2 regions of the Kitasatospora sp. NPDC038210 genome follow, and region 2 is predicted to be linked to the other one. Evidence: riboswitches for the same ligand, from Rfam matches in the RefSeq annotation. Region 2 holds a riboswitch; the other holds the start of a gene.
What was found. Region 2 has a riboswitch for glycine ahead of gcvP (aminomethyl-transferring glycine dehydrogenase). Riboswitches for the same ligand answer to the same signal wherever they lie in the genome.

Region 1 (4,941 bases), on a different contig from region 2:
TACGGCAGCGACCGGCGGCGGTGCAGCACGAGCTGGCCGTCGGGGTCGAAGTCGATGACGTGCTCGCCGAGCAGGTTGATCCGCTTCTCGGCGGTGATCCGCTCGATGTCCTTGTCGGCCTGGTCGACGTCGACGGTGCGGGGCGAGTTGTTCTCCAGGCCGAGCAGGACGGCCTTCGGGGTGCCGTGGCCGTGGCCGGTGGCACCGAGCGAGCCGTACAGCTCGGCGCGCACACCCGTCACCTGGGCCAACAGGCCTTCGGACCGCAGTCGGCGGGCGAACATCCGGGCGGCGCGCATCGGACCCACGGTGTGGGAGCTCGACGGGCCGATGCCGATGGAGAAGAGGTCGAAGACACTGATGGCCACGGAGGACGTCCTTGTCTGGTCTCGTGGAAGGACTTGCGGGCGGGACGTGGGGGGCTTGCTTGCTTCGGGTGGGTGGGCGCGAGCCGACACGGGACGGGGCACCGCGCGCACTGTCCAGTGTGCGCGGTGCCCCGGGGTCCCTGGTCCACCGGCGGGGTGAGGCCGGTCACTCGGGCCCTGTCCACCGGCCGGTCGTCCACTCCCGGCCGACGCGGACTAGTCCTGGTTGGCCAGGTTCGGGTACAGCGGGTACTTGTCGGCCAGCGCGGTGACGCGGGCCTTCAGCGCGGCGGCGACGGTCTCGTCGAAGGCGGGCTTGAGCGCCTCGGCGATGATGTCGGCGACCTCGCGGAAGTCCTCGGCCTGGAAGCCGCGGGTGGCCAGGGCCGGGGTGCCGATGCGCAGGCCGGAGGTGACCATCGGCGGGCGGGGGTCGTTCGGGATCGCGTTGCGGTTGACCGTGATGCCGACCTCGTGCAGGCGGTCCTCGGCCTGCTGGCCGTCGAGCTGGCTGTTGCGCAGGTCGACCAGGACCAGGTGGACGTCGGTGCCGCCGGACAGGACGGACGCGCCGGCCTCGGCGACGTCGGCCTGCAGCAGGCGCTCGGCCAGGATGCGCGCGCCGTCCAGGGTGCGCTGCTGGCGCTCCTTGAACTCCTCCGAGGCCGCGACCTTGAAGGCGACCGCCTTGCCGGCGATCACGTGCTCCAGCGGGCCGCCCTGCTGGCCGGGGAAGACCGCGGAGTTGATCTTCTTGGCGTACTCGGCCTTGGACAGGATGACGCCGCCGCGCGGGCCGCCCAGGGTCTTGTGGGTGGTGGTGGTGACCACGTCGGCGTAGGGCACCGGGTTCGGGTGCAGGCCCGCGGCCACCAGGCCGGCGAAGTGCGCCATGTCCACCATGAGCAGCGCGCCGACCTCGTCGGCGACCCGGCGGAACTCGGCGAAGTCCAGCTGGCGCGGGTAGGCGGACCAGCCGGCGATGATCAGCTTGGGCTGGTGCTCCTTGGCGAGGCGCTCGACCTCGGCCATGTCGACCTGGCCGGTCTTCTCGTCCACGTGGTACGCGACCACGTTGTAGAGCTTGCCGGAGAAGTTGATCTTCATGCCGTGGGTCAGGTGACCACCGTGCGCCAGGTTCAGGCCCAGGATGGTGTCGCCCGGCTGGATCAGCGCGAACATCGCGGCGGCGTTGGCCTGCGCGCCGGAGTGCGGCTGCACGTTGGCGTGCTCGGCGCCGAACAGGGCCTTGATGCGGTCGATCGCGATCTGCTCGACCACGTCGACGTGCTCGCAGCCGCCGTAGTAGCGACGGCCGGGGTAGCCCTCGGCGTACTTGTTGGTGAGCACCGAGCCCTGGGCCTCCATGACCGCCACCGGGGCGAAGTTCTCGGAGGCGATCATTTCCAGCGTGGTCTGCTGGCGGTGCAGCTCGGCGTCGACCGCGGCGGCGATCTCCGGGTCGAGGGCGTGCAGGGACTGGTTGAGAACCGTCATGGTGTGGTCTTCCCGGGAGGAGCGACAGGGGGGAGACGGCGCGGGGTGGGCCGCGGCACGGCGGCCCGCCCCGTCACCAGTGGATCAGCCCTGGGGGTTGGTGAGGGCCTCGTACTCGTCGGCGCTGAGCAGCTCGTCGGTGGACTCGACGCGCACCTTGAACAGCCAGGCGCTGCCGAACGGGTCGGCGTTCACGGTGGCCGGGTCGGCGACGACGTCCTCGTTGATCTCGGTGACCTCACCGGTCACCGGGGAGAACAGGTCGCTGACCGACTTGGTGGACTCCAGCTCGCCGCAGGTCTCGCCGGCGGTGATGGTGTCGCCGACGGCCGGCAGCTGCACGTAGACGATGTCACCGAGGGCGTCGGCGGCGTGCTTGGTGATGCCGACCGTGGAAACACCGTCCTCAGCGGCCGTCAGCCACTCGTGCTCCTTGGTGTACTGCAGGTGCTGGGGGTTGCTCATGACGTCATTCTCCAGGATGGGAAGCGGGTACGACGAAGCGGGCCGCCGCGCGGACGGCTTCGACCTGCGTCTATGGGAAAACGGGGGGCCCGGACGGGCGTCAGCGGGCGCGCTTGTAGAACGGCAGCGCCACGACCCGGACCGGCTCGTGCTTGCCGCGGACGTCCACCGCGACGGTGCTGCCGGGGGCGGCGTGGGCCGCGTCGACGTAGGCCATCGCGATCGGCTGGCCCAGCGTCGGGGACGGAGCGCCGGAGGTGATCCGGCCGATCGGGGCACCGTCGGCGGAGACCACGCTGTACTCGGCGCGCGGGACGCGCTTGCCCTCGGAGACCAGGCCGACCAGCACCCGCGGCGGGTTGGCCTCGGCCGCGGCGGCGGCCTGCTCCAGCGCCTTGCGGCCGACGAAGGCGCCCTCGTTGGTGGTCTTGTCGAAGCGGACGACCCGGCCCAGGCCCGCGTCGAACGGGGTGAGGTCGGTGGACAGCTCGTGCCCGTACAGCGGCATGCCCGCCTCCAGGCGCAGCGTGTCGCGGCAGGACAGGCCGCAGGGGACCAGGCCGCGGCCCTCGCCGGCGGCGGTCAGCGCCTGCCAGATCTCCTCGGCGTCGGCCGGGCGGCAGAAGATCTCGAAGCCGTCCTCGCCGGTGTAGCCGGTGCGGGCCAGCAGCACCTCGCGGCCGGCGACCTGCGCCGGGAGGATCGCGTAGTACTTCAGGCCGGGCAGGTCGGCGTCGGTGGTCCCGGCCAGGATGGCGGTCGACTCCGGGCCCTGGACGGCGATCAGCGCGTAGGTGTCGCGGTCGTCGGTGACGACGGCGTCGAAGCCCTTGGCGCGGGCGATCAGCTCGTCGAGGACCAGCTGGGCGTTGGAGGCGTTGGCGACGACCAGGAAGGCGTCCTCGCGCAGGCGGTAGACGATCAGGTCGTCCAGGATGCCGCCGTCCTCGGCGCAGATCATGGTGTAGCGGGCGCGCAGCACGCCCAGCGCGGAGACGAAGCCGACCAGCGCGTGGTCCAGCATCTCGCCGGCCTGCGGGCCGGTGACGGTGATCTCGCCCATGTGGGAGAGGTCGAACAGACCGGCCTTGGTGCGGACGGCGAGGTGCTCCTCGCGCTCGCTGCCGTAGCGCAGCGGCATGTCCCAGCCGGCGAAGTCGGTCATGGTCGCGCCGAGGGCGCGGTGCAGCGCGTCGAGCGCGGTCAGGCGGAGGGACGACATGGCCAGGAACTCCTCGGTCGGGGCACTCAGGGGTGCACGCGCCGGACCGGACCCGCTCGGGGGCCGACCCTGCGCGCGGGCATGCGGCGGCGTGGGTCTCCCCATCTGTCGTCGAACCTGAGAGCTTCACCGCCCGCAGGCCCGCAGCTGTTTCCAGCTTGGGGGACAGCATGGCGGCTTGCACCGTGGGTGGGCGCGCGACAGGGCCGTGCGCCGCTTTCCAGATGTGCCTAACCCGTGCGGTAGGGGGGCCTGAGAGATTCCGGGGAGGACTTGCTCCTTCGGCGCCGGCTCTGCCGCCACGCTGGCGGCACTCCGGGCTCTCCCGCGCGGGTTCGAGCGGCCGGTATGGAGTTGTGGAGCCCGCGGCGCATGCCGTCGGACGCGCACATCATGGCACGTCCCGGACCGGGAAGGGAGAGGGGACCCGGTCACACGGGAGGAGGGGACCGGATCGGGCGGGAGGAGGGGACCGGGTCGGGCGGGAACGGCGGCCCCGCCCGCCCCGCGGGCGGGACGACGGGGGCTTGAAGACGGGCCCTAGACTGCTCCGCGTCGGCGCAGCAGAGGGCGGCCGACCGGCAGAGGGCGGAATCGGCGGCGCATGGGGTACCCGGTGGAGCAGCAGCAGGGGTGGGGCGGTCCCGAGGGGGCGCCGGCGGGTGGCACGTGGCCGGCCAACGAGCTGGAGCAGGTGCTGACCGCGGCCATGGGCGACCCGGGCGCGACGCCGCGGGTGATCGAGGTGCTGGCCCGCAGCCAGGTGTGGGTGCCGCTGCCGGCCGGGGCCGACCCGCAGGGGCAGGCGCTGGACCTGCCGATCATCGAGCTGGGCGGCGACCCGTACGTGCCGGTGTTCTCCTCGCAGGAGGTGTTCCTGCAGCAGGCGCCGGGGATGGCCTTCGCGATCGCGCCGGTCTGGGAGTTCGCCCGCGGGCTGCCGCTGGGCGTGGGCATCGCGGTGAACCCGGAGGCGGCGGTGGGCATCCCCGTGCCGCCGCAGGGCGTGGCCGAGCTGCGCCGTGGTCCGCGCGAGGACCGCTGGGAGGGCGCGGAGGATCCGGCGGCGCCGACCGGCGGCCGGGTGGCGTTGCGCGAGCCGGTTCCGGGCGAGGACCCGGAGCACTTCCTGGCCGCCTGCCGGGCCGAGCTCTCGGCCCTTCCCGGGGTGTTGACCGCGCGCCGGGCGCTGGCCAGCATCGAGGGCGAGCCGACCGTGATGTTCGTGGGCGTCCAGTTGGATCCGGCGGCCCCGGCCGAGCCGGCCGCGGTGAACGACGCGCTCGGCCGAGCGCTGGGAACCGCGCCGCTGCCGGGTGGCGTCCACCTCGTACTGCTCGACCTCGCCGACGACCCGGTGGTCGAGTGGCTGCTCACCCGGGTAATGCC
Region 2 (4,941 bases):
CCGTCGCCCACGCGGCCTGACCGCGCGGTCCGACCGTACGGCGGGCGCGGCCGCCGGATCGATCGCAGTACGGGCAGGGCCCCGGCGGAGAGTTCCGCCGGGGCCCTGCCGTGCGTCCGGCCGCCGTGGCGGCCGGGTGCGTCAGACGCCGTACTCGTCCAGCGGCGGGCAGGAGCAGACCAGGTTGCGGTCGCCGTACGCGCCGTCGATCCGGCTCACCGGCGGCCAGTACTTGTCCGCCGGGTTCACGCCCGCCGGGAAGACCGCGTCCTGCCGCGAGTAGCCGTGCGCCCAGTCGCCGGCCAGCTCGGCGGCGGTGTGCGGGGCATTGCGCAGCGGGTTGTCGTCGGCCGCCCACTCGCCCGAGCCGACCTTGTCGATCTCGCCCCGGATCTCGATCATCGCGTCGCAGAAACGGTCGATCTCGTGCAGGTCCTCGGACTCGGTCGGCTCGATCATCAGCGTGCCGGCCACCGGGAAGGACATCGTCGGCGCGTGGAAGCCGTAGTCGATCAGGCGCTTGGCGATGTCGTCCACCGTCACGCCCGTCTCCTTGGTCAGCGGGCGCAGGTCGATGATGCACTCGTGCGCGACCAGCCCGCCCGGGCCGGTGTAGAGCACCGGGAAGTGCGGCGCCAGGCGCTTGGCGATGTAGTTGGCGTTCAGCACCGCGACCTGGGTGGCGTGCTTGAGGCCCTCGCCGCCCATCAGCCGGACGTACGCCCAGGAGATCGGCAGGATCGCCGCCGAGCCCCACGGCGCGGCCGAGATCGGACCGACACCGGTGGCCGGGCCGGCCTCCGCCTGCAGCGGGTGGTTCGGCAGGTACGGCGCCAGGTGGGCGCGCACCGCGACCGGGCCGACGCCCGGACCGCCACCGCCGTGCGGGATGCAGAAGGTCTTGTGCAGGTTCAGGTGCGAGACGTCCGCGCCGAACTTGCCCGGCTTGGCCAGACCGACCAGGGCGTTCAGGTTGGCGCCGTCCACGTAGACCTGGCCGCCGGCCTCGTGGACCATCGCGCAGATCTGGGTGATCTCGGTCTCGTACACGCCGTGGGTCGACGGGTAGGTGACCATCAGCACCGACAGGTTGTCGCGGTGCTGCTCGATCTTGGCCTTCAGGTCCTCGACGTCCACGTCGCCGTCGACCAGGGTCTTCACCACGACCACGCGCATGCCGGCCATCACCGCGGAGGCCGCGTTGGTGCCGTGCGCCGAGGACGGGATCAGGCAGACGTCACGCTGGGTGTCGCCGTTGGCGTGGTGGTAGGCGCGGACGGCCAGCAGGCCGGCCAGCTCGCCCTGGGAGCCCGCGTTCGGCTGGATCGAGACCGCGTCGTAGCCGGTCACCTCGACCAGCTGCTGCTCCAGCTGGCGGATCAGGGTCAGGTAGCCCTGGGCCTGGTCGATCGGCGCGAAGGGGTGGAGCTGGCCGAACTCCGGCCAGGTCACGGCCTCCATCTCGGTGGTCGCGTTGAGCTTCATGGTGCAGGAGCCCAGCGGGATCATGCCGCGGTCCAGCGCGTAGTCCCGGTCCGACAGGCGGCGCAGGTAGCGCAGCATGGCGGTCTCCGAGCGGTGGCTGTGGAAGACCGGGTGGGTCAGGTACTCGTCCTCGCGCAGCAGCGCGCCCGGCAGCGCGTCGGCGGCCTCGGCGACCTCGACCGCCTCGACGCCGAACGCGGCCCAGACGCCGGCCAGGTGCTCGCGGGTGGTGGTCTCGTCGGTGGAGATCGAGATCCGGTCCGCGCCGTCCTGGTGGACGTTGATGCCGTTGGCGCGGGCGGCGGCGGCGATCTCGGCGGCGCGGCCCGGGACGACGGCGGTGACGGTGTCGAAGAACTCGCCGTGCAGCAGCTCGACGCCGCCGGCCCGCAGGCCCTCGGCGAGGGCCGCGGCGTAGCGGTGGGTGCGGCGGGCGATGTCGGCGAGGCCGTCCGGGCCGTGGTAGACGGCGTACATCGAGGCCATGACGGCGAGCAGCACCTGGGCGGTGCAGATGTTGCTGGTGGCCTTCTCGCGGCGGATGTGCTGCTCGCGGGTCTGCAGCGCCAGGCGGTAGGCGCGGTTGCCGTCGGAGTCGACGGAGACGCCGACCAGGCGGCCGGGCAGCGAGCGGGCGTACTCGGCGCGCACCGAGAGGTAGCCGGCGTGCGGGCCGCCGAAGCCCATCGGCACGCCGAAGCGCTGCGAGGTGCCGCAGGCGATGTCGGCGCCCAGCGAGCCGGGGGACTTGAGCAGGGTCAGCGCCAGCAGGTCGGCGGCGACGGCGACGATCGCGCCCAGGCCGTGCGCCTGCTCGATCACCGGGGTGAGGTCGCGGACCACACCGGTGGCGCCCGGGTACTGCAGCAGCACGCCGAAGACGCCGCGCTCGGCGATCTCGGCCGGGATGCCCTCGGACAGGTCGGCGACGACGACCTCGACACCGGTCGGCACCGCGCGGGTGTTGATCACCGCGATGGTCTGCGGCAGGGTCTCGGCGTCGACCAGGAAGACGCCGCCCTTGACCTTGGTGACGCGGCGGGCCAGCGCCATAGCCTCGGCGGCCGCGGTGCCCTCGTCCAGCAGCGAGGAGCCGGAGGTCGGCAGGCCCGTCAGGTCGGAGACCAGGGTCTGGAAGTTGAGCAGCGCCTCCAGGCGGCCCTGGGAGATCTCCGGCTGGTACGGGGTGTAGGCGGTGTACCAGGCCGGGTTCTCCATGACGTTGCGCAGGATCACCGGCGGGGTGAAGGTGCCGTAGTAGCCCAGGCCGATCATCGGCTGGAGCACCTGGTTGCGGCCGGCCAGCTCGCGCAGCTCGGCGAGGACCTGCGCCTCGGACCGGCCGGCGGGCAGGTCCAGGCCGGTGATGGAGCGGATCGCCTCGGGCACGGCCGTGGCGGCGAGCTCGTCCAGCGAGCCGTAGCCGACGGACGCCAGCATCTTCTCCTGCGCGGCGGCGTCGGGGCCGATGTGGCGGTTCTCGAAGGGGCTGGCCAGCTCAAGCTCGGTGAGGGTCGGGGCGCCGGTGGGGCGTCCCGCGTTCGGCTGGGCGTTCATGTGGTCGAGGCCTCCTGGTCACGGACCGGCGGGGGTACGCACGCCGGCCGACCTTCCCGCTGCGGACAGCGAACTCAGCCGTGGCGGGCGAACCCGACAGGCCTCCCCCTCTGTCATCGGGACCTGAGAGCTTCGCCCGCACGGAGCGCGCTGTGAGCGCTCCGTCGGCTTGCACCGTCGGTGAGGGTGGTGGTCGCCGGCTTCCGTGCCGACACTCCTGCCCTGCTTTCCAGAGTGACCTACCCCACACGGTACGGATGCCTGAGAGATTCCGGGGAGGAGTTGCTCCTTCGGCGCCCCGACCAGCGGTTTTCGCGGCGGAGACTCTCCCGAGCGGGCTCTGCGGTCGCCGCCCAGGGTACCAGCGGGAGGCCTTCCGATCACGGGTGCTTCAGGTCACGCCGGGTCTACGCGCGTCCCCCGGACGGCGCAGCACGCAGCCCGTCCGGCGCACCCCGGTCGCGCCCGTCCGATTCATGGCATTTGGTGTGAAGTGGCGGACGGAACGGGTGCTCCGGCCGCCTTCCTGCGGGGGTTCCGCAGGCCCAGCGCCCTGGAGGAATGAGTGCAGACCGACATCGACCCCCGGGACCTCATCGGCCACAAGGCGGTCGACCGCAACGGAGACAAGATCGGCACGGTCGACGAGGTCTATCTGGACGATGCCACCGGACGGCCCGAGTGGGCCGCCGTCCGGACCGGCATCTTCGGCCGGGACGCCTTCGTCCCGCTCACCACGAGCGACTTCTCCGGCGAAGAGCTCCGGGTCCCGTACGACAAGTCGCTGGTCAAGGAGTCCCCGGACTTCGGTGTGGGCCAGCACCTGTCCCCCGCCCAGGAACTCCAGCTCTACCGCTACTACGGCCTCGACACCCCGGGGAGCGACGACCCGGCCGGCGAGAGCGGCGGCCACGCCGCGCAGTCCGACCTCGACTTCGGCACCGCCCCGGCCGCCGCACCCGCGACGGCTGCGGCGGCTGTGGCCACGGCCACCACCACCAAGCCGCTCGCCCGCCACTCGCCCGAGCCCGCCCCGACCGACACCAGCACCGCCCCGGAGGCCCACGTGCGCACCCTCAGTGCCCCCGCACCCGCCCACGCTCCCGCTCCCGCTCCCGCCGTCACGCCTCCCGTCGAGCCCAAGCCGCAACCGCAGCCTCAATCGCACCCGCAGTCGCAGCCCGCCGAGAGCACCGTGGGCGCCGCCGCCCCCGCCCCCACCGACCCGATCGAGATCACCTGCCGCGAGGAGCGGCTGGACGTCACCACCGAGTGGCACACCGTGGGCACCGCCAAGCTGCGCAAGTACGTGACGACCGAGCAGATCGAGCGCCGCGTCCCGGTGGTCCGCGAGCGCGTCCGGGTCGAGCGGATTCCGGTCGGCGAGGCCGAGCGCGCCTCCCTCACCGAGAAGGAGATCGCCGAGGCCGTCGAGGAGGTCACCCTCCGCGAGGAGCGTCCGGTGGTGCACAAGTACCTCGCCCCCGTCGAGCGCGTCCGCCTCGTCGTCGAGCGCTACACCGCCGAGGAGGTGATCCGGGACGAAGTCCGCCGCGAACACGTCGAGGTCCACGACGACACCCCCGCCGAGATCGCCGAGGGCCCGCACCCGTCGCCGGCCGCTCCCGCCCCGGAGACCTCCCGCCCCGCCGTCATGCGTCCCCTCGTCTGACCGGTACCCCACCAAGGGCCCCGACCACCCGGCCGGGGCCCTTCCCCGTGCCCGGGCACCCGCTGCGACGGCCACCCCAAGCCCGCCACAGGCGCCCGACGGGCGCCCGGCGCTCCGCCTTTGCCAAAGCTTAACCACTCGATATTTGACACTCTGAAGTATCTCCCTGCATGGTTACTTCAGTTCATTCACTATGTACGGGAGGAAGCAACCGTGAGTGAGGCACC

Region 1: it holds a riboswitch for glycine, as region 2 does, so the genes downstream of both, gcvT (glycine cleavage system aminomethyltransferase GcvT) here and gcvP (aminomethyl-transferring glycine dehydrogenase) in region 2, are expected to answer to the same signal.

Annotation. Positions count from the first base shown of each region.
Region 1 covers NZ_JBVJYK010000006.1:55,982-60,922, reverse strand. The annotation lists gene ACZ7KX_RS14405 (L-serine ammonia-lyase) at 1-368, opposite strand, end outside; gene glyA (serine hydroxymethyltransferase) at 585-1,865, opposite strand; gene gcvH (glycine cleavage system protein GcvH) at 1,950-2,330, opposite strand; gene gcvT (glycine cleavage system aminomethyltransferase GcvT) at 2,431-3,552, opposite strand; glycine riboswitch at 3,783-3,890, opposite strand; gene ACZ7KX_RS14385 (enhanced serine sensitivity protein SseB C-terminal domain-containing protein) at 4,157-4,941, shown strand, end outside.
Region 2 covers NZ_JBVJYK010000007.1:15,700-20,640, reverse strand. The annotation lists gene ACZ7KX_RS16300 (DUF5999 family protein) at 1-20, shown strand, start outside; gene gcvP (aminomethyl-transferring glycine dehydrogenase) at 142-3,042, opposite strand; glycine riboswitch at 3,146-3,280, opposite strand; glycine riboswitch at 3,282-3,384, opposite strand; gene ACZ7KX_RS16290 (PRC and DUF2382 domain-containing protein) at 3,608-4,714, shown strand; gene ACZ7KX_RS16285 (MFS transporter) at 4,928-4,941, shown strand, end outside.